Regions from separate parts of the Marinobacterium sp. xm-a-152 genome, predicted to be linked through region 3. Evidence: predicted binding sites of a transcription regulator. Region 3 holds the regulator's gene; each other region holds the start of a gene.
What was found. Region 3 encodes LexA, which represses DNA repair genes until DNA is damaged. Its sites were predicted from a motif close to TACTGTNTANNTANACAGTA; they were not measured.

Region 1 (5,775 bases), on a different contig from region 3:
AAACCAACGACTAGCCATTTGGTGCCTTCATAGTCGAAGTTCACTTGTACTCGAGCCTTCGGGCCGGACCCCTCAAAGTTTATGACCATGCCGTCACCAAATTTAGGGTGATTGACTCTCTGGCCTAAACTGAGCTGAGTATCGGGTACTTCGCTGGCAAAAGCGGATTGTGGTGTGAAGCTGACCTCCATATCCGAGCCACTCGAAAGCGGTCGGCGAACGCTAGCATTCAGGCGCACCTCTTCTATCAACTCCAATGGAATCTCCTGAATGAAGCGTGAAGGGCGGTTGTAGTTGTCTTGGCCATGAAGTCGGCGGGACTCAGCATAGGTCATGTAGAGTTTCTGCATGGCACGCGTAATGCCTACATAACAGAGGCGGCGCTCCTCTTCTAAACGTCCGGGCTCTTCTGCCGACATGCTGTGTGGGAACAAGCCTTCTTCCATACCGCATAGGAAGACCAGCGGGAACTCCAAGCCTTTCGCTGAGTGCAGTGTCATCAGTTGAACGCTGTCGGTATTGGGATCCGCCTGTGATTCACCGGCATCCAGTGCAGCTTGATCAAGAAAGGCTGCCAGCACGGAAGGGAACTCAGGGTTCTCCTCCTGGGACCACTGCTGCTCAAACTGGCGCGCTGCGGTCACTAGCTCTTCTAAGTTTTCGATGCGTGATTGAGCTTTTTCACCTTTCTCTTTTTCATGGTGAGCAATCAGTCCAGAGAAGCGAATGGTATGTTCTGTCCGCTCCTGCAGGGATGCCTCTTCTGTATCAACCGTCAACTGATTGACCAGATCTAAGAAGGCCTGCAGTGCATTGCCGGCACGTGCAGGTAGTTTCTTATGCTCGATAATCTCGTTCGAGGCTCGCCACATTGATATGCCTTGGCTTCGCGCGTAATCGCGTACCTCTTCAATGGTGCGGGTGCCGATGCCTCGGGTTGGCACGTTAATGACGCGCTCCATCGCCGTATCGTCATCGCGGTTGGCTATTAGGCGCAGGTAGGCGAGGGCATTTTTAATCTCTAAACGCTCATAGAATCGTTGGCCGCCATAGATGCGATAGGGAATTGCGGCACGGATCAGCATCTCCTCAAGCACACGGGATTGTGCGTTGGAACGGTAGAGAATGGCGCTCTCGTCACGACGATTACCATCCGATACCCACTGTGCGATGCGATCGACAATGAATCGCGCTTCATCCTGTTCATTAAAGGCTGCGTAGAGGCTGATAGGATCGCCTTGATTGCCCTCGGTCCACAGCTCCTTACCCAGTCGTCCAAAGTTGTTGCGAATGACGGCATTGGCCGCAGACAGAATGTTGTCTGTCGAGCGGTAGTTCTGCTCTAACTTGATGGTCTTAAGCCCACCAAAGTGTGCCTCAAGGTTTTGAATGTTCTCAATACGTGCGCCACGCCAGCCGTAAATCGACTGATCGTCATCGCCCACGGCCATCAGTTTGTGTTCACCCTGACAGAGCAGGCGCAACCAAGCGTACTGAATGGCGTTGGTGTCTTGGAACTCGTCTACTAAGACGTAACGGAAGCGCTCTTTGTAGTGCTGCAGCAGTTGTGGGTTCTTATCACGCAGCAGTTCAAGGCAGCGCAGCAGGAGTTCACCAAAATCGATCATGCCGCCGCGATCACAGGCTTGTTCATACGCCTCATAGACACGTATTAAGGTGTCTTGTACCAGGTCACCGGTGCGCTCTAGATGTTTACTGCGTAGCCCTTCATCTTTCTGTGCATTGATGTACCACTGAATCTGTTTCGGCGGCCAGCGTGAATCGTCTAATCCCATCTCCTTAGAGATGCGTTTAACCAAACGTAACTGGTCATCGGAGTCCATGATCTGGAAGTTCTCACGCAGCCCGGCCTCTTGCCAGTGCGAGCGAAGCAGTCGGTGCGCCAAGCCGTGGAAAGTACCGACCCACATGCCATGCACATTGACGTTGAGCAGGCTCTCGATACGTCCACGCATCTCTTTAGCCGCTTTATTAGTAAAGGTAACCGCCAATATCGAATAGGGTGAAATCTGCTCGGCTTCTATCAACCAAGCGATTCGGTGAACCAAGACACGCGTCTTGCCTGATCCTGCACCGGCCAGCACCAGAAGGTTGCTAATATCCGCGGTAACCGCTTCACGCTGCGCATCGTTGAGGGAGTCGATAATGTGAGTTACATCCATAGTGCCGCACTGCTCAAAAAGAGAAATTACTGAATGGGCGTACAGTATACGCATAATTATTATGGGAGTCTTGGCATTCCTACGCAGCAAACTTACACTGGGATGACATATCCACCTTCATTGAGTAGTGAATGCCCTTATCTGCTGACCATACGACTGCCCGTTTGGCTGAGTATCAAGCCAACCCTGTTACCGGGCCGAGGCTGCTCTTTTTCAGCGGTGGCACTGCGTTGAATGGCTTTTCGCAGATACTCAAACGATACACTCATAATTCTATTCATTTAGTGACCCCCTTTGACTCTGGCGGCAGCTCCGCTGTGTTGCGAAAAGCATTTGATATGCCTGCTGTTGGCGATTTGCGCTCCCGCATGATGGCGTTAGCTGACGCTTCACTCGACGGTCACCCTGAAGTGACCGAGCTGTTTGCGTACCGCCTGCCGACCGATGAATCACAGTCGTTATTACGTGCAAGGGTCGAGGCGATGCAACAACGCAACGACAGGCGCGTTCAGTCCATTCCCGAGCCAGTTCAGAGCATTATTTGTGATTTTTTAAACTACTTTCTTGAGTCAGCCCCCAAGGATTTTGACTTCAGGCGAGCCAGTATTGGTAATCTGATATTGGCGGGGGGCTACCTGAGCCATAATCGATCATTAGATCCTATTGCTCTGCTGTTTAGTCGTCTGGTTCATGTTAGAGGCCAAGTACGCACTGTTACGGACGAGTGCGGTGAACTGAAAGTGACGACAGAGAGTGGGCGAGAGATCATCGGGCAGCATCGGATGACAGGAAAAGAGTCCCAGCCATTAAATGAGCGTATCGCCTTACTTGATCTGCATTTGCCGCAGGGCACGGAATCGCATTTGGCTGATCAAGAGAGAGGTTGGATCAATTCAGCAGATCTGGTCGTCTTCCCGCCCGGTAGTTTCTATAGCAGTATTCTGGCTAACCTACTCCCCAAAGGGGTGGGTAAAGCGATCATGGATAACCCTGCCAGCAAAGTGTATGTCCCAAATTTAGGTATGGATCCTGAGCAGTTTGGTATGACCTTGCAGGAGCAGGTTGAGCAGTTGGAACGATTTGTTGCTCGAGATGCAGGCGGTGGTTTTCAAGGTGGATCGGAGCGCTGTATCGATATTCTGCTGACCGATTCCACACTGTTGAGTGGCATTGATGCAGAGTTTCTAAACTGGCTTGGTAAGCGTGGCATTCAGCTTTTGGATGTTGATCTGGCTAATCCTGAACGCACAGATCGCTACGACGAGATTAAGTTGGCGGAAGCTTTATTATCACTGGCATAGATAGATGGGTCAGACCATATATGACCTTCGGTCTGACACCACTCTCTTAAATGTAGAAATTCGTTCCTACAGCTGACTCGGCGATTTAATTCGGTGCATCAGCACCTGTTTAAACTCATCAGGGTCTTTCAGTGTCTTATCGCTGCCGTTGCCTTGCTGGGCATCAACCCAAGGCTCAAGGCGTGATAGCCAAAAACGCATCGCGGCGGTACGAGTCAGCTGCGGCCAAACCTCATGCTCTTCTGCACTAAAGGGGCGAATCGCTGAATAGGCTTTTAACAGCGCTTGCTCTCTCACCGGATCAATCTGCAGATTCTCATCCAGACACCAATCATTGGCGACAATCGCAAGGTCATAGAGCCAGTAGGCGGTTGCCGCATTGTAGATATCCAGAATTGCCGTCAGCTTATCCTCATGGAACAGCGCGTTGTCATGGAAAAGATCGCCATGGGTAATGCCCATCGGCAGGTTGGTGTAGGTGTCGCGTAGCTCATCAAACCGAGCGACCTCTTCGGATAGCAGATCACGAGACTCTGAATCGATAAAAGGCGCGAGTCGTTCACTCTCTCTGCGCCACCAAAATACCCCACGGTGTGCCTGACGCTTTAGATAAAAATCCTTAGAGGCTTGGTGGTAGTGTGCAAGGGCTGTGCCGATTTGAGCACAATGATTGGCCGTCATAAGCTCGCGTTTTAGGTGTGCACCGGGGTATCGCGGTTGAATAATGGCCGGTTTTTTTGAGATCTGTTTCAGACCAATGCCATTGCGATCTTCGATGGCATAAGAGACGGGAACATTACGTTTCGCTAGCCAGCTGCCCAGTTCAACAAAGAAAGGTGCCTCATCTCTGTCAAGCTCTTCAAAGAGAGTGAGTACATACTCCGCCTGCTGGCCGCTCTTTTCTGTTGTTAAGAAAAAGTTGGTGTTTTCAATACCACCGTCAATGCCTTTAAGTGCCACGGCCTGGCCAATATCAAAATCAGCGAGCAGTTTGTCGAGGTCGGTGTCAGACACCTGAGTGTATACAGCCATGGTTGGTTCTCAATGATCAGGGGCTATCTGCTGCTAAAGCTTGGGTGCAGCAGCGCTTTTGTCTATGATTGTGTGCCTTGCTTAAAAATACAATAGATATCTTATTATGACCGACACAAAAGCCCCCGTAGTTCTCGTTGATGGCTCCTCTTATCTGTTCCGCGCCTTCTTTGCGTCACAACAGGCTGATTTAAGAACATCCGACGGACGTCCAAGCGGTGCGGTGCGACTGGTCACCTCAATGATGCGCAGTCTGCTAAAGAGTTATCCAAACTCTCCTGTGGCGGTCATCTTCGATGCTAAGGGTAAAACCTTCCGTGATGAGATCTATCCTGAATACAAAGCACAGCGTCCTCCGATGCCCGATGATCTGCGTGAGCAAATTGAGCCGGTTCACAACATTATTAAGGCAATGGGATTGCCACTGTTGGTGGAAGAGGGCGTCGAAGCGGATGATGTGATCGGTACACTGGCGCGCCAGGCCGAAGCGCACAATTTAGAGGTTGTGATCTCAACGGGCGATAAAGATATGGCGCAGTTGGTCGATGATAAGGTCACCCTAATCAACACCATGACTGACACTAAGATGGATCGCGACGGGGTGGTCGAAAAGTTTGGTATTCCCCCAGAATTGATCATCGATTATCTGGCTCTGATGGGCGATAAGGTCGATAACATTCCAGGTGTGCCTGGCGTGGGCGAGAAGACAGCACTGGCGCTTCTGCAAGGTATTGGCGGTATCAGTGACCTCTACCAAAATCTCGATAAGATTGCCGATCTAACCTTCCGTGGCTCTAAAACCATGGCCAAGAAACTTGAAGAGCATCGTGAAGCGGCTGAGCTCTCTTATCTGTTAGCGACTATTAAAACGGATGTTGAACTGTCGATCTCTCTATCGGATGTGCACCTTCCGCAACCTGATAACGCTTCGTTGATTGAGCTGTTTAAGGATTACGAGTTCCGCTCATGGGTGGCGCTATTAGAGGGCCCCGATGGGCAAGCTGTTGAAGACTCTGCGCCTTCAAACGAGCCCGTTGCTCCTAAGCCCAGTGTTGAACGCCACTACGAAACCATTTTGGATCAGGCGACGGCCTCTGCGTGGTTTGCCAAACTGCGCGCTGCGGGCACCTTTGCCTTTGATACCGAGACGACCAGCCTAAACTACATGCAAGCTCAGTTAGTGGGTGTCTCATTCTGTTGTGAAGAGGGCAAAGCGGCCTACTTGCCACTGGGCCATGATTACGTCGGCGTGCCGGAGC
Region 2 (5,775 bases), on a different contig from region 3:
CTGGTCAGCATCTCTTTAGCGTGCTCAAGGGTGGTATCAGTCATCTCAAGTCCACCCAGCATTCGAGCGATCTCATTAATGCGCTGATTTTCGGTGAGTGGTGTGATTTTGGTCTCAACCGAACCGGTGTCTGCGCCTTTGCTGACAAACAGGTGTTGGGTTCCTTGTGAAGCCACCTGAGGTTGGTGTGTGACACAGAGAATCTGTGCTCGTTCACTCAAATGACGTAACAGTCGGCCAACGACTTCGGCAATGCCTCCGCCAATACCGACATCGACTTCGTCAAAAATGAGTGTCGGGGTGTCAGTCGTCTTAGCCGTTACAACTTGAATCGCAAGGCTAATTCGTGACAGTTCACCACCCGAGGCAATTTTGGCCAGCGGTTTTGCGGTTTGGCCCTGATTGGTATTGATCAGGAACTCAATCTCTTCCAAGCCTTGGGCCGTAATGTATTTAGGATCGATATCACTCAGGCTGGCTGTGAAACGTGCACTGTTCATGCCCAGCATGGCAAGTTGTTCATTCACCTCTTTATCAAGCTGTTTGGCTGCTTTGCTGCGTAGTTTGCTGAGTTGGCGAGCTTTCTCAATCAATGCGGCATTAGCCGTAGCAACCTCGGATTCGAGTTGCTCTAAGTTCTCATCGACATGAGCCAAAGAGTCGAGTTCAGTATTTAGTTGGTCTTTTAATTCCGGTAACTGCTCTGGCGCAATGCGGTGTTTCCTGGCTAGATCGTAGATGCTGGTTAAGCGATCTTCCACCTCTTGTAAGCGCTCAGGGTCCAACTCAACTCGTTGAACAAAATGGCTCAACTCGCGTTCGGCCTCTTCCACTTGAATCAGAGCAGCGTTTAGCATCTCGGCGGTCTGCTGTAGTGCAGGTGAGTCCGCTTCGATGTCGCCCAATAGGTGCAGTGCTTGGTTGAGTACCGCTGTGGCGTTGCTCTCTTCACCCTCGCTAAGAAGCATCTGGATCTGTTGGCCACTGTTAAGGATTGACCCTGCGTTGGAGAGTATCTTCTGCTCCTCTTCTAAGGCTTGCAGTTCACCTGTTTGAGGGTCTAAACGGTTGAGCTCTTCCGTTTGATAGCTCAGCAGTTGCAGTTGCGCATTCGCCTCTTCACTCATGTCTTGAAGGCGTTTCAACTCACTCTGCTTCGATTGCCACTGGGTAAAGAGTTTGCGTACTTCCAGTGCTGTCTCATTGGCTTTGGCGTAGTTGTCTAGCAGGGTGCGGTGAAAATCACGCTTTAATAGGCGTTGGTGTTCGTGCTGGCCGTGTATATCGACAAGCAGCTCACCCAGCTCTTTGACGCGGTTCAGTGGGCAGGGGTGGCCATTGATATAGCTACGGCTGCGACCGTCGGCACTCAGTGTACGGCGTAAAATACACTCGTTAATCTCTTCCGACTCTAGCTCATTCGCCTCTAACCAGCGTTTCGCTTCGGGTAGTGCTTGTATATCGAACGCAGCGCTAATCTCAGCTCGTTTCGCCCCTTCTCGAACCGAGTCGGCTTCTGCACGTTTGCCTAAGGCTAATCCCAGTGCATCAAGCATGATCGATTTGCCGGCACCGGTCTCACCGCTGACGACGGTCATGCCCGATTTTAGTTCTAGGTCGAGTGTCGAGACGATCGCAAAGTTTCGAATGCTGAGTAGCGTTAACATGGCTCAATACCTGTTTAGATATACAGTTACTGTGTTTTTAACCAATATTTGTGGATTAGGCAATAGAAAAGTGCAGCCTTAGGTCAAAAAAGCGCGCGGAAGGGTTGAATTTCAGTTGGCCGATACCACATAGGAGACAAGATTGAATGATTCTGGAGATAACACCATGGCGAATGAAGATCAGACACACCAAGATCAGGTTGAAGAGAGTCAAGTCGACGCGACGGCTGAAGAGAATCTTGTGGAGCCTGAACTGGTTGAGACGGAAGAGCTGACCGTTGAATCCCTTCAAGAAGAGCTAGCCGCTGCGAATGCGACGATTGCTGAGCTGCAAAAACAGCTGGCAGAGCTTGAACCTCGTGCCCAAGCGGAGATCGCTAACCAGCGCCGTCGTGCTGAGGTTGAGGTGGATAAAGCGCGTAAGTTTGCTGTTGAGAAATTTGCCGAAGAGCTACTGCCGGTCATCGACAGTCTAGAGCGCGCTATTGAGGCGAGCCAGGTCGAAGATGAGGTAGTTAAACCGCTTCGTGAAGGCGTTGAGATGACGCACAAAATGTTCATCGATGGCGTTGCTAAATTCAATCTAGAAGTGATCAACCCAGAGGGTGAGGCGTTCAACCCAGAGCACCATCAAGCGATGTCGATGGTTGAAGCGGAAGGTGCAGCACCAAACTCTGTTATTGCGGTGATGCAGAAGGGCTACCTACTTAATGGTCGCTTAGTTCGTCCTGCGATGGTGATGGTCGCTAAAGGTTAAGACCTTTTTATAAACCAGACTTGATATTTGAAAGACCACACCCATATAGGGGTTAAGGTAAAACAGTTTTAAACACCCAGCGCGGTGTCATTAGGAGATTTAAACATGGGTAAAATCATCGGTATTGACCTAGGTACTACCAACTCGTGTGTAGCAGTACTTGAAGGCGATAAAACTAAAGTTATTGAGAACGCTGAAGGCGATCGTACCACTCCGTCGATTATTGCTTACTCAGCAGAAGGCGAAACTCTGGTTGGTCAGTCGGCGAAACGTCAGGCAGTTACTAACCCAGACAACACGCTATTCGCGATCAAGCGTCTAATCGGTCGTCGTTTTGAAGACGATGTTGTACAGAAAGACATCAAGATGGTGCCTTACAACATCGCTAAAGCGGACAACGGTGATGCGTGGGTTGAGGTGAAAGGCGAGAAGCTAGCACCACCACAGATCTCTGCAGAAGTTCTTAAGAAGATGAAGAAGACTGCTGAAGATTACCTAGGCGAGTCTGTGACAGAAGCGGTTATCACGGTTCCGGCATACTTTAACGACTCTCAGCGTCAAGCAACTAAAGATGCGGGTCGTATCGCAGGTCTAGAAGTTAAACGTATCATCAACGAGCCTACTGCTGCTGCACTTGCTTACGGTATGGACAAAGCGGCGGGTGATCGCACGATCGCAGTGTACGACCTAGGCGGTGGTACTTTCGATATCTCGATCATCGAAATTGCAGACGTTGATGGCGAGCACCAGTTTGAAGTACTCGCAACCAACGGTGATACATTCCTAGGTGGTGAAGACTTCGACCTTGCGGTTATCAACTACCTAGCAGACGAGTTTAAGAAAGAGTCTGGCATCGATCTACACAACGATCCGCTAGCGCTACAGCGTCTAAAAGAGGCGGGTGAGAAAGCGAAAGTTGAGCTTTCATCGGCACAGTCTACTGACGTTAACCTGCCTTACATCACTGCGGATGCAACAGGTCCTAAACACTTGAACGTTAAACTGTCTCGTTCGAAGCTAGAGTCACTGGTTGAAGATCTTGTACAACGTTCACTTGAGCCATGTCGCATTGCACTGCAAGATGCTGGCCTATCCGCTTCTGAAATCGACGACGTTATCCTCGTCGGTGGTCAGACTCGTATGCCAATGGTGCAGGCGAAAGTGGCTGAGTTCTTTGGTAAAGAGCCACGTAAAGACGTTAACCCAGACGAAGCGGTAGCGATGGGTGCTGCCCTTCAGGGTGCGGTACTTTCAGGCGATGTTAAAGACGTTCTTCTACTGGACGTAACACCACTGACTCTAGGTATCGAAACCATGGGTGGCGTTGCAACACCACTGATCGACAAGAACACGACGATCCCTACGCGTAAGTCTCAGACCTTCTCGACAGCGGAAGACAACCAGACAGCGGTAACCATTCACGTTGTTCAGGGTGAGCGTAAGCAAGCGACTCAGAACAAGTCGCTGGGCCGTTTCGACCTTGCGGATATCCCACCAGCACCACGTGGCATGCCACAGATCGAAGTAACCTTCGATATCGATGCTAACGGTATCCTAAACGTCTCTGCTAAAGACCAGGCGACTGGTAAAGAGCAGTCGATCGTTATTAAAGCCTCTTCTGGTCTAAGCGATGACGAAGTCGAGAAGATGGTTCAGGATGCCGAAGCGCACGCTGAAGAAGATAAGAAATTTGAAGAGCTAACGGCTGCTCGTAACCAGGGTGATGCCATGGTTCACACAGCACGTAAGACGCTAGAAGATGCGGGTGACAAGGCTTCTGATGAAGAGAAATCGAACATCGAAGCAGCCATCACTGCACTTGAAGAGGTGTTGAAAGGCTCTGACACTGCAGAGATCACAGCAAAAACTGAAGCGCTAACGGAAGCGGTTTCGGGTGTTGCTCAGAAGATGTATGCAGACGCTGCACAACAAGCAGAAGCTGGCCAAGGCGCTGAAGCTGAAGCGGCTCGCGATGCAGGCGATGATGTTGTTGATGCTGAGTTTGAAGAAGTCAAAGACGACAAGAAGTAAGCTTAGCAAGCAATAACGAGAGTTAAGACTCTCACAAAATCGTGTGTCAGCGCGGGGGTCTTTACTCCCGCGTTGTCATATTCACGATAGCGTAATTACAGGTTTACACGCAGTATGAGCAAGCAAGATTATTATGAACTCTTAGGTGTCTCTCGTGATGCATCTGACCGTGACATCAAAAAGGCTTACCGTCGCCTAGCGATGAAGTATCACCCTGACCGCAACCCGGATGACGAGGCGGCTGAACTCAAGTTTAAAGAGATCAGTGAAGCGTACGAAGTGTTGTCTGATGCGCAGAAGAAAGCGGCCTACGATCAGTATGGTCATGCTGGCTTGGGTGGCCAAGGTGGTATGGGCGGTGGCTTTGAAGGTGGCTTCTCAGATATCTTTGGCGATGTCTTTGGCGACATGTTCGGTGGCGGCGGTGGTCGTGGTCGCGGTCGTTCCAGCGTGCGTCGCGGTGCCGATCTGCGTTACAACCTTGATTTGAGTCTTGAAGAGGCCGTTCGCGGTTGTGAAAAGACGCTAAAAGTTCCTACCTACGTTTCTTGTGAAACCTGTGATGGTAGCGGCGCTAAGAAGGGTACTACGGCTAAGACCTGTGGTACCTGTGGTGGTGCCGGTCAGGTCCGTATGCAGCAAGGTTTCTTTGCGGTTCAGCAGACCTGTCCAACCTGTCATGGCGAAGGCAAAGTCATCTCTGATCCTTGTAATGTCTGTCACGGCCAGGGCCGTACGCAGAAGACCAAGACATTGGAAGTTAAGATCCCAGCGGGTGTTGATACAGGTGATCGTATTCGTCTATCTGGCGAGGGCGAAGCAGGAGCACACGGCGGCCCTTCAGGCGATCTCTATGTTCAAGTGAGTGTTAAAGATCACCCAATTTTTGAACGAGACGGTGCCAATCTCTACTGTGAAGTGCCGATCAGCTTTGTCGATGCAGCGTTGGGCGGTGAACTAAACGTGCCAACACTGGATGGTCAGGTTAAACTGAAGATCCCGGCAGAGACACAGACGGGCAAGATGTTCCGTCTGAGAGGCAAGGGTGTGAAGCCAGTACGCGGTGGCGCCTTGGGTGATTTGATGGTTCGCGCGGTTGTTGAAACCCCAGTCAGCCTCACTTCACGTCAGAAAGAGCTGCTAGAAGAGTTCCGTGACTCTACGGAAGAGCACCAGAAACATGGACCGAAGAAGCACGGCTTCTTTGATTCAGTGAAAAAATTCTTTGAGGATATGACCTAAGTTATGGGTGATCAGGCGGTTGCAGAGGTATGGCAAGCACTTCAGAGTGAGGCGAGTACATTAAGTGCTAACGAGCCG
Region 3 (5,775 bases):
GTCGCTCTCTTCATTGATCTCTAAATCTAACTGCTCTTCGCTTGTCTCAGCAGCTGTTTCAAGGGGTAGCACATCAATCTCGCCAGCCGTCTCTTCTGATGAGACTTCCGTTAGGTCGACTGACTCATTTGCTAGAGGCTCTTCCGCCACTGGCGCGTCAACAACGGTTTCAGTTTCAGTCTCTGTCGCTTCCAATTCGGTCGACTCTGTTTCAACAGCCTCTTCCACTACAACACTGTTTGGATCAACCAGCAATTCAGCATCAGGGTGGATACAGTTCAATTTAACACCGGTCATCGACTCAATGTCTGGGATAAGGAACGAATCGTCTTCACAGGCAAAACAGATTGATTCACCGGTAGCGCCTGCACGGCCGGTTCGACCAATACGGTGAACATAGTCATCCGCATCTTCAGGAAGCTGATAGTTCACAACATGGCTCACACCATCAATGTGTATACCGCGACCAGCAACGTCGGTAGCCACTAGGACTTCGATCTTGCCACTGCGGAAACCCTCTAGGGTTTTGATGCGTTTGTTCTGTGGGATCTCACCCGACATCATGGCCGCTTTGACACCGTCTTTCTCTAGACGCTCTGCCAACTTACGCGTCTCATGACGACGGTTACAGAATACGATCGCTTTCTCGACGCCATTGATACGTAAGTAGTTACGCAGCAAGTTGTACTTCTCATCACTTGAGACAAGAAATACCGTTTGAGAAACGTTATCCGTAGTTTGATGCTCTGATTCGATCTCAATCGTGACCGGATCACGCGTCCACTGCGCCGCTAAACGCATAATCTCATCGGTGAAGGTTGCACTGTAGAGCAGTGTTTGACGCTCAGCGCCCTTACGCGGTGTTGAACGAATGATGGTACGCACATCGGGAATGAAGCCCATGCTCAACATACGATCAGCCTCATCCAGCACCAACACCTCTACGTTGTAGAGATCGATATCCTGATTTCTGACGAAGTCGATCAAGCGACCCGGTGTCGCGACCAAAATATCGACAGGCGCTTTGGCGAGTGCTGCACGCTGCACGTCATAATCCATGCCACCTACCAGCGAGACGATACTTAAACCAGTGTATTTACATAGGCCTTCTGCATCGGCTGCAATCTGCAGAGCCAACTCTCGTGTCGGTGCAATGATCAATGCACGGGGTTCACCCTTGCGCGGTTCAACATCCAACTTGAAGTCGAGAAGATCGGTAATGATCCCGATTAGAAAAGCTGCAGTTTTACCGGTACCGGTCTGAGCCTTACCAATGATGTCACGGCCTTGAAGTGCCGGCTTAATCGTTGCCGCTTGAATCGGTGTTGCGTACTCAAAGCCAAGCTCATGAATACCACGCATCAATGAGTCTGGCAGATAGAAATCGTGGAAACGATCCTTACCCTCTTGAGGCTCTACAACAAACTGATCAAGGCTCCACTCTTGCGAGCGACGAGGTTTGTCGTCACGGCTTTTGCGGGGACGACGACGCTGGGTGCGACGCCGCTTTTCATTTGAATCTTGATTACCTTGTTGCTGTTCAGGGTTGGTATCTGTAGTCAAAATCGGGATCTCTCAATCAATAGATCATTCAAAATGGCGCGCAAAAGGAGGAAGCGCATCGATCAACTGCTGTCCATAACGACGTGTCACGACACGCCTATCAAGTAAAACAACACGACCGGAATCATTCTCCGTACGCAGTAATCTGCCTGCCGCTTGAGTTAGTTTGATAGAGGCTGCGGGTACACTTATCTCCATGAAAGGGTTACCACCGCGGGCTTCTATCCACTCAGCCAAGGTCGCATCCACAGGATCATCTGGAACACTAAAAGGCAACTTGGTAATGATAACATCTTTTAGGTAGTGACCGGGTAGATCTACACCCTCTGCAAACGACGCCAAACCAAAAATAACACTGGGTTCGTCACGGTCGATTCTCGCTTTGTGCTCTATCAGCATCGCTTGCTTACTGAGTTCACCTTGAACCGTTAAACGCGACAGCAGTTTGGTATCCATTAACTCTTCGACTCGACGCATTTGGCGCCAAGAGGTAAACAGAACCAATACAGAGGTTAAATTGGGTAACTCTCGGTTAAGCCAATCAGCAACCTCTTCGGTATGAAGATCCGCTTTTGAAGGATCGAACTTCATTTTCGGGACATGCAAAACGGCCTTATTGGCGTAGTCAAAAGGACTAGGCATTCGCAGTGCTGGCGTATCCAAAGGGAGACCCAATTGAGTAAAGAGGGAATCAAACCGCCCAAGGGCCGTTAGCGTTGCTGAGGTTAAAACCGCACCGTAACACTGATCCCAGAGCAGATCTTGAAGATGGTTTTGAGCGGAGACAGGGGCGCTGTGAAGTTCAATATCGCGACCCGCTTCAGACTCATGACGAACCAACCACCTTGCAACTTTATCCTCTTCATTTTCAATATCTTGCGAAAAACTTCTACACAGCCACATCATCTTCTGGACACGGCTAAACTGGGTACTTAGCGGTGGCAACCAGCGCTCCCCTACACCCTTATCGAGTGCAGACTCTTCATCTTCCATCGCCCCTTTAAGGGCATTAATAATCTTCTCTAACTGAGGATCAACCTGTGATAAAAACTGAGCCAATTCACGTGTCAGGCTAGCCAAACTGTCGGGTACCCTGCCTTGCGGGTAGCGCAACCTGCGCTCATCCACCGGGAGTGGCAAAAACTGTTCAGAGACTAGATCGTCCAGACGCTGCAAATGCCCCTGAACCACATTGAGACTGGATTGAATACGACTGATTGGATCTTGCAAAACCAATGCAGAATCCGCTTCATCCAACAGCCCTTTTAACTGACGCTCCAGGGTTTTGAAGGCCTTTTCACTCGCTTTAACTCGCATAGAGAGCGCGAAGTGGTTAGTCGCCTTATCACCCAGATGATGCGCCTCATCAAATATGTAGATTGAATCGGCCGGTTCAGGAAGAATCGCACCACCGCCTAACGCCAAGTCAGCCAGTACAAGATCGTGGTTGACCACCAAGAGATCGGTTGTCTCAATATCGGCCCTAGCACGATAAAACGGACAGGCGTTGAAATGCGCACAGCGACGATTAGTACACTGCATATGGTCTGAGGTAAGCGGCATCCAGGTCTCATCATCCAGGTTGCGCTCTAGCTCATCACGATCACCCTTCCAACGACCACTGGCAAACTCATCCAACAGGCCGCTGTACTCTTTGATCTGTTCAGGCCCCAAAACTTGGGCCAACTCATCTTCAAACAGGGCTGACTGTGAAAGATCCTGCTGATTACTAAGAAGAGACTCTAATCGGCTAACACAGAGGTAGCGCCGACGCCCTTTAGCAATTTCGTACTTAAATTCAATACCGGCGTGCTCAGCCAACTCAGGAAGATCTTTTAATAAAAGCTGCTCCTGAAGCGCAACGGTAGCGGTCGAAATGATCAGCGTTTTACCTTTAGCCTGCGCTATTGGAAGTGCGGCCAGCAGGTAAGCAATGGTTTTACCGGTGCCCGTTCCAGCCTCTACGGCGACCAGATGATTTTCACCCAGACGCTGACCCGCATCGTCCGACAAGATACCACCCAACTGCCGTGCGACCGCTGCAATCATATGCTTTTGTGCATAACGAGCCTTTAAATCGCGAGCATTTAGAAATGCGCGATAAGCTGTCTGTATGGTGGTTTGGGTCTCTTTGTTAAGCACATCGCCTCCGAATTAGTTGGCCATCATACAAAAATACTGGATATACAAACAGAAAAAACTTGACGACATTTAAAATACTGTATAAAAATACAAATACTGAATAAACAGACAGTCATTTAAATTCCAATCAGTACTGTCATAGGGGGCGTTTATGAAGCTTACAAATCGTCAAGAAGAGGTGCTTGATTGCATCCGTCGCCATATTGATGAAACAGGATTTCCACCTACACGCGTCGATATTGCTCGCGATCTAGGGTTTAAATCTGCCAATGCAGCAGAGGAGCACCTAAAGGCCTTAGCACGTAAAGGGGCCATTGAGATGATCCCTGGCACCTCTCGCGGTATCCGTATCGTCGGTGAAGAGGAGGAGCAGGAGGGCCTAGCGATCATCGGTCAAGTTGCCGCAGGTGAACCCATCCTCGCAGAACAACACATCGATGATTACTGCACCATCAGTTCAGACTTCTTTCGCCCAAGAGCAGACTACCTACTCCGTGTCCGCGGCATGAGTATGAAAGACATCGGCATTATGGATGGTGATCTTTTAGCAGTTCACCAAACACGTGAAGCACGTGAGGGTCAGATAGTCGTTGCTCGTGTCGGTGAAGATGTCACGGTAAAACGATTCCACCGCGATGGTCACATGGTCTACTTGATAGCAGAGAACGAAGAGTTCGACCCGATTAAAGTTGATCTTCGTGAAGAGCAGTTAACCATCGAAGGCTTGGGTGTTGGCGTAATTCGTCAACAGAATGACTTTTAAAGGTAATCACCATGATTGCTTACAATCAATTTGCACAGAATGATGCGGGTCTTAAACCACTGGTTTTGACTGAGCTGGTTCAGCACACCTCAGAGGTAAATCTGAACACCATGCTTCTGCCGATGCTTGCCGCATTAAGTCAAAAAGAGAGCTGGCTGGTTATGTTAGAGCCGCCAAAATCTTTGACTAAGCAGGTGCTGGCGGATGCAGGTGTCGACCTCAAAAAAGTGTGGATACTTCGTCGTGATAAGCGCCATGGTTTAGACAAACTGGCTCAGCGCGCACTGCAAGCGGGAACCTGTCACACACTGATCTGCTGGCACAATGACCCTGCCGATGACGCGTTAGTCAGCCAACTGAAACGCACTCAGATCTCTAGCGAAACAGAGTGTCTATTGGTACGTAAAAAAATTTAGCCTCCCCCTTTGCTGCGTTGTAGCAAAGACCCCCATAGCCGCTCTTTGAGCGGCTTTTTTATTTAGCTTGAATCAGACCCTGAACCATCATAGGCTCAATAGAGGAGTACCACTTACAAGGAGAATAGTGTGGGATCGCACAAGCCAAATCAGCAGCCGTATCAGTTAACCGACTTCCCTATCCAAACATTTGATAAGATCCGTTATGCCGATACCGATCGTCAGGGCCACGTGAACAATGCCGCATTCAGTACCTACCTAGAGACAGGCCGTGTCGAATTTCTCTACGATCCAAAAGACCCACTGGCCAATGACAATTGCGAATTTGTCATTGCCAGTCTGCATTTGAACTTTCTAGGTGAAATCACCTGGCCAGGACGTCTGGATATTGGCACCGGTGTAACTCGGGTGGGTACCAGCTCATTTGGGCTCTACCAGGTGCTGTTCCAAGATGACGTCTGTGTCGCGACGGCAGAGACGACCATTGTTCAGATGGATGTGAGCAGTCGCAAATCAGCCCCACTTGCGGATGCGACAAGACACTATCTGAATGATCATCTCTTTGTGAAGGGTGTTGAAACAAAAGGAATGAACTGAGTTTACCACTCTTGCGCGTTAGAGCGATGCCTCAGGATCATCGCTCGTAACTGCTCATACCAACCCTGCAACTGAGTCTCAAGTTGCTCCTCAAGGCTCGCTTCTTTCGCTAAATCTATAATTGCTATGTCAGATTGGCTAGCGCTCTCTTGCGAGGGAGGTAGGGGTTTATGAATAGCTTTGATGGCACTGATCAACTTAGACAACCAACTACCGGAATCCTGACAGAGCAGCTCCATCTCATCCAACTCACTGGAATGGATTCCCTGTTGCTTAAAAGCCTTGCTCAATTCA
Region 4 (5,775 bases), on a different contig from region 3:
TAGTAGCAGGTCTCGAAGTGCAGCGCGTCATACTCTTCATAACAGCCCCAATAGCGACCATAGAGCGTACTGCTGTCATGGAAGGATAGGGCGCCCGCAACGATTTTTCCGTCAAGTTGTGCAAAGACAAACAGCATCTGCTCGGGCATGGTGTGCACTAATTCGGTAAAGAAACTCTCATTTAGGTAGGGCTCACGTCCCCGTTTAAGGTAGGTGAGTGAGTAGAGTTCGTAAAACTGCTGAAGTTGATCTTGGGTAATATCTGAACCTGAGAGGTGAATGAATTTAAACGCCTCGGTTTTTTCGCGCTCTTTACGCAGCTCTTTGCGTTTTCGAGAAGTGAGCCCTTCTAGGAAGTGGTTAAAGTCACGATAATCTCTATTAAACCACTGATACTGCAGTCCGCTTCTGATTAACAAATCCCTAGGCAGAGCGCTTTTTATCGATGAGTCGTTTGGAAAGAGAAGGTGCCAGCTCTCTAATTTGTACTCGCTAGCAAAGGTTTTAATCGCTTGGGATATTCTCTGTAGAGACTCTTCAGCTTTCAGTTTACCTACCCATCTCGGGCCGGTTGATGGCGTAAAAGGGACTGCGCTTAGAAGCTTTGGATAGTAGTTTAAGCCGGATTGATGGAAAGCGTTTGCCCAACTCTGATCAAAAACATACTCACCCCAAGAGTGGTATTTAATATAGAGAGGGAGATAGATAATCGTCTCACCCTCCTCAATTAATTCTAAGTGACAGGGTTGCCAACCCTGTTCCGTCGAAACAGACCCTGAATGTTCCATCGCGGCCAAGAATTCATGACGCAGAAAGGGATAGTCGGAATCCTTAAGTTCATTCCAACGATGCTTATCAATACTATTAATGGATTGATGAGTCCTAATTTCCATCTGCTTGGTCTATATTTAAGAAAAGGTTAGGTCGTTACGAGGAGTATATAGAAATGGATGAACTAGAACTCGAATTTCAGTTAGATGCTCAACTTGCTGCGGATACGATTAAGTTGGGTGATTTCCCGCTCTCTTCGGTTTTGCTGATGAATGATAGCCAATATCCTTGGCTGATTCTTGTACCTCGTCGTGCGGGTATGACAGAGATCTACCATCTCAGTGCAGAGGATCAACAGCAGATGCTGCTGGAGACCAGTGCACTGGCTCAAGCGTTATCCGATATCTTCGCGGCCAAAAAGATGAATGTTGCGAATCTAGGTAACATGGTTTCCCAATTGCATATACATGTTATCGCCCGGTTAGAGAGTGATCCTGCTTGGCCAGGACCAGTCTGGGGGAAAGTGCCAGCACAGCCTTACAGCTCAGATGAGCTAGCCTCTGTCAAAGAGCGTTTGGATGCCTTGTTAACCGGTGAAGTTGAGTTTAGAGCGGTATAATCAGCGTTTGACAGGTTGAAAACCAGTTACCGCTCTTCGTAGATAGTTTGACGTCCCAAAGGTGACAGGCCTTAAGCCTGTCACCCGCTCTAGAATCCACAAGATACTCTTTGAAATACCAAAAATTGCCCTGTAATAGCCTGTTAATTCAGGTATAATTCCCGCCTTTCGGCCATAGGCCTAACCATTTTAGTTAATACTCGTTTCAGCGGGTTTTAGTAGATAGGACAGCAGAGTTATGCGCAGCCACTATTGCGGCGATCTTCGTGAAGAACATATTGGACAAGAAATTACCCTGGCAGGTTGGGTGCACCGTCGTCGTGACCACGGTGGCGTAATCTTCCTAGATCTTCGTGATCGTGAGGGTTTGACACAGGTTGTGTTTGATCCAGATCGCGAAGAGAGTTTCGCGTTGGCGGATAGCTGCCGTAACGAGTTCGTAGTTGAGGTTAAAGGCCTTGTTCGTGCTCGGCCAGAGGGTACTACCAACCCGGATATGCCAACGGGTGCTATCGAGGTGCTGGGTAAAGAGCTGATCATCCTGAACAAGGCTGAAACTCCTCCTTTTCAGTTGGATGAGCACCAGCAAGTGGGTGAAGATGTTCGTCTTCGTCACCGCTACGTCGATCTCCGCCGTCCAGAGATTCAAGAGAAGCTTCGTTTCCGCTCTAAAGTGACTCACCAGGTTCGTGCTTACCTTGAAGATCAAGGTTTCCTAGATATCGAAACGCCGATTCTGACTCGTGCTACACCAGAGGGTGCACGTGACTACCTAGTCCCAAGCCGTACTCATGAAGGTAGCTTCTTCGCACTGCCTCAGTCACCACAGCTGTTTAAACAACTGCTGATGGTCTCTGGCTTTGATCGCTACTACCAAATTGCTAAGTGTTTCCGTGATGAAGACCTGCGTGCTGATCGTCAGCCAGAGTTCACTCAGATCGATATCGAGACCTCATTCCTTGATGAGCACGAGGTGATGGCAATCACTGAAAATATGATCCGTGGCCTGTTCAAAGATCAATTGAACATCGATCTAGGCGAGTTCCCGCACATGCCATACTCTGAGGCGATGCAGCGTTTTGGTTCTGATAAGCCAGACCTGCGTATTCCTATGGAATTGGTTGATGTTGCAGACCTTGTCGCAACTGTCGACTTTAAAGTGTTTGCTGGCCCAGCAACGGATCCAAAAGGTCGCGTCGCGGCTCTTAAAGTACCGGGCGGTTCAGAGCTGACTCGTAAGCAGATTGATGAGTACACTAAGTTCGTATCAATCTACGGTGCGAAAGGTTTGGCGTGGATTAAAGTGAATGATCTAGCGGCTGGCGCTGAAGGCCTTCAGTCTCCAATTGTTAAGTTCTTGGGTGCAGAGATTGCGCTGCAGATTATGGAGCGCCTTGAAGCGAAAGATGGTGATCTTGTCTTCTTCGGTGCGGATAAAGCCAACATCGTTAACGAAGCCTTGGGTGCGCTGCGTATCAAAGTGGGTGAAGACCTTAACATGCTTGAGCGTGAGTGGGCGCCACTATGGGTTGTCGACTTCCCAATGTTTGAAGAGAACTCCGATGGCAGCATGACAGCGCTTCACCACCCATTCACAGCACCGAGCTGTTCACCAGAGGAGTTGATTGCTCAGCCTGAAGGTCAGCTGTCACGTGCCTACGATATGGTTCTTAACGGTTGTGAGCTTGGTGGTGGTTCGGTTCGTATCCACGATCAAGAGATGCAGAAAGCGGTCTTCAAAGTACTGGGTATCAGTGATGAAGAGGCGGACGAGAAGTTTGGCTTCCTATTGAACGCGCTTAAGTTCGGTGCGCCACCACATGCGGGTCTGGCGTTCGGTCTTGATCGCTTGATTATGTTGATGACAGGTTCTACTTCGATTCGTGAAGTGATCGCCTTCCCTAAAACTCAGTCAGCGGCATGTCCAATGACTGAAGCGCCGGGTGAAGTGAGCGCGGCTCAACTGCGTGATCTAAACATCAAGTTGCGTAAAACACCTTAATCTAGTGTTTGATTAAAAAAAACCGGCGGTAAGCCGGTTTTTTTGTGTCTCTGGAAAATGCTGAAAGACTTACAACTCGCAGATGCGAGTTGATCGCGGTTTTTCGCTGCGCTCAAATTCGCTCCTACAGTCGAGCTACGCAGAGAGATCGTTGCAAAGTCCTACTATAGGAGCGTATTGGCGCCCCGCGCCAAACCGCGATCGATTGGACTTGCTAATCGAATTTAATGCTCCGGTGACTGGCTTTAGCCTGTCAACCGCTGTCTGTTTAAGGTATTGGTCTCAATCACAACTACTGTTAGTATATACAGCATTAAAACAATCACTACGACAGGCGACCGATGCTGATATTGGGAATCGACCCAGGTTCAAGAATTACCGGATACGGCATCATCAATGCTCAGGGTAATAAGGCTGAGTACGTTGCCAGTGGTTGTATCAAAATCGCGGATGCGACCCTTCCTGATAAGTTAAATCAAGTCTTTAGCGGTGTCTCTGAACTGATTGAGCGCTACCAGCCTCAAGAGTGTGCGATAGAGCAGGTCTTTATGTCTCGTAACGCTGACTCTGCGCTTAAGTTAGGGCAGGCACGAGGGGCCGCTATCGTAGCGGCCGTCAATCGAGGCGTAGAGGTTCATGAATATGCGGCACGCCTGGTGAAGCAGGCAGTAGCTGGAACTGGCGCTGCGGATAAGGGGCAGGTCCAGATGATGGTGCAGCGTATTTTGTCACTTCCGGGGTTGCCACAGGTCGATGCGGCTGATGGGCTGGCCATCGCACTCTGTCATGCCTATACCCGTCAAGGCTTAATAGCGACAGCGGGAACTCGTCGTTCAGTAAAAGGGCGATGGAGATTGTAAGTGCTTTCGAATAATATCAATGCGTTACTTTATTGAGGTCAGATTGTGATAGGTCGTTTAACAGGTGAATTGGTAGAGAAGTCACCTCCAGAGTTGCTGATAGATGTTTCCGGTGTCGGTTATGAATTGGAAGCATCCATGAATACCTTCTACAAATTGCCGGACGTCGGCACCTTTGTAACGCTGTATACACACTTCGTTGTGCGTGAAGATGCACAGCTTCTTTATGGATTTGCCGACAAAAACGAACGCACTCTGTTTCGAACCCTGATCAAGGTGAATGGGGTGGGGCCTAAGTTGGCGTTGACCATTCTTTCGGGTATCTCCGTCCAAGAGTTCATTCGAACGGTTCAGCATGAGGACAGTACAGCCCTGGTACGTCTGCCGGGTGTCGGTAAAAAAACCGCTGAGCGTTTAATCATCGAGATGAAGGATAAGCTGGATCGACTTGAGCTACCGACCCGTGTTGAAGCGGAACTGAGTGATTTTGCAATGCCCATCGTGGATGCGAAGCCTACCGTCGATTACAGAGCAGATGCAGAGACGGCACTGGTCGCATTGGGTTATAAACCGCTGCAAGCAACTAAGGCGATTGAAAAAGCGGTCACCGAATTGGGTGAGACGGCCGATACAGAATCGTTGATTCGTCAGGCACTTAAGATGATGGTGGCAAGCTAAGATGCAGATTGAACCTGATCGTTTTATATCGCCGGTTAAGACACCCAATGAAGAGGTGCATGATCGCGCGGTTCGCCCTAAGACACTTCAAGACTATGAAGGTCAGCCGCAAGTTCGAGAGCAGATGGAGATCTTCATCCATGCCGCTCGCAAGCGTAATGAAGCACTGGATCATACTCTGATCTTTGGCCCGCCAGGATTGGGTAAAACCACACTGGCCAATATTATTGCCAATGAGATGGGCAGTGAAATTAAAACCACCTCTGGCCCTGTTTTAGAGAAAGCGGGTGATATTGCAGCTCTTCTGACCAATCTTGAGCCGGGAGATGTGCTCTTCATAGACGAGATTCATCGACTCAGTGCCAGTGTCGAAGAGGTACTCTATCCCGCGATGGAGGACTACCAGCTCGATATCATGATCGGTGAAGGCCCAGCTGCACGATCGATCAAACTGGAACTGCCCCCCTTTACGTTAGTCGGTGCTACGACACGTGCCGGCTTATTGACGTCACCACTGCGTGATCGTTTCGGTATTGTGCAGCGGTTAGAGTTCTATTCGATTGCCGATCTGACCAATATTGTCATGCGAACGGCACGTTTAAGTGGTTCTGAAATCGATGAGGGTGGTGCGCACGAGATTGCACGTCGTTCTCGCGGTACTCCTCGTATTGCCAACCGGCTCCTGCGCCGTGCACGTGACTTCTCTGAAGTGAAAGGGGATGGGCGTATCACCGAAGAGATGGCTGATCTGGCATTGAATATGCTCAATGTCGATCAACATGGTTTTGATCACATGGACCGTCGAATGCTGCTCGCCATGCTAGAAAAGTTTGGTGGTGGTCCTG

Region 1: uvrD (DNA helicase II) is a predicted target of LexA. The motif match lies at 2,211-2,230, and genes of this name have one in related genera.
Region 2: recN (DNA repair protein RecN) is a predicted target of LexA. The motif match lies at 1,676-1,695, and genes of this name have one in related genera.
Region 4: ruvC (crossover junction endodeoxyribonuclease RuvC) is a predicted target of LexA. The motif match lies at 3,686-3,705, and genes of this name have one in related genera.

Annotation. Positions count from the first base shown of each region.
Region 1 is NZ_WBYI01000002.1:255,701-261,475, reverse strand. It holds gene uvrD (DNA helicase II) at 1-2,183, opposite strand, end outside; gene XMA152_RS02875 (GAK system CofD-like protein) at 2,315-3,484, shown strand; gene XMA152_RS02870 (homoserine kinase) at 3,551-4,516, opposite strand; gene polA (DNA polymerase I) at 4,623-5,775, shown strand, end outside.
Region 2 is NZ_WBYI01000003.1:1,823-7,597, reverse strand. It holds gene recN (DNA repair protein RecN) at 1-1,667, opposite strand, end outside; gene grpE (nucleotide exchange factor GrpE) at 1,834-2,424, shown strand; gene dnaK (molecular chaperone DnaK) at 2,530-4,455, shown strand; gene dnaJ (molecular chaperone DnaJ) at 4,570-5,697, shown strand; gene cysE (serine O-acetyltransferase) at 5,701-5,775, shown strand, end outside.
Region 3 is NZ_WBYI01000001.1:125,738-131,512, reverse strand. It holds partial or broken gene XMA152_RS00660 (DEAD/DEAH box helicase) at 250-1,563, opposite strand; gene dinG (ATP-dependent DNA helicase DinG) at 1,588-3,705, opposite strand; gene lexA (transcriptional repressor LexA) at 3,857-4,468, shown strand; gene XMA152_RS00645 (SulA-like leucine-rich domain-containing protein) at 4,480-4,884, shown strand; gene XMA152_RS00640 (thioesterase family protein) at 5,014-5,481, shown strand; gene XMA152_RS00635 (DUF6586 family protein) at 5,484-5,775, opposite strand, start outside.
Region 4 is NZ_WBYI01000009.1:47,009-52,783, forward strand. It holds gene XMA152_RS09735 (GNAT family N-acetyltransferase) at 1-893, opposite strand, end outside; gene XMA152_RS09740 (HIT domain-containing protein) at 947-1,390, shown strand; gene aspS (aspartate--tRNA ligase) at 1,629-3,392, shown strand; gene ruvC (crossover junction endodeoxyribonuclease RuvC) at 3,734-4,252, shown strand; gene ruvA (Holliday junction branch migration protein RuvA) at 4,298-4,930, shown strand; gene ruvB (Holliday junction branch migration DNA helicase RuvB) at 4,932-5,775, shown strand, end outside.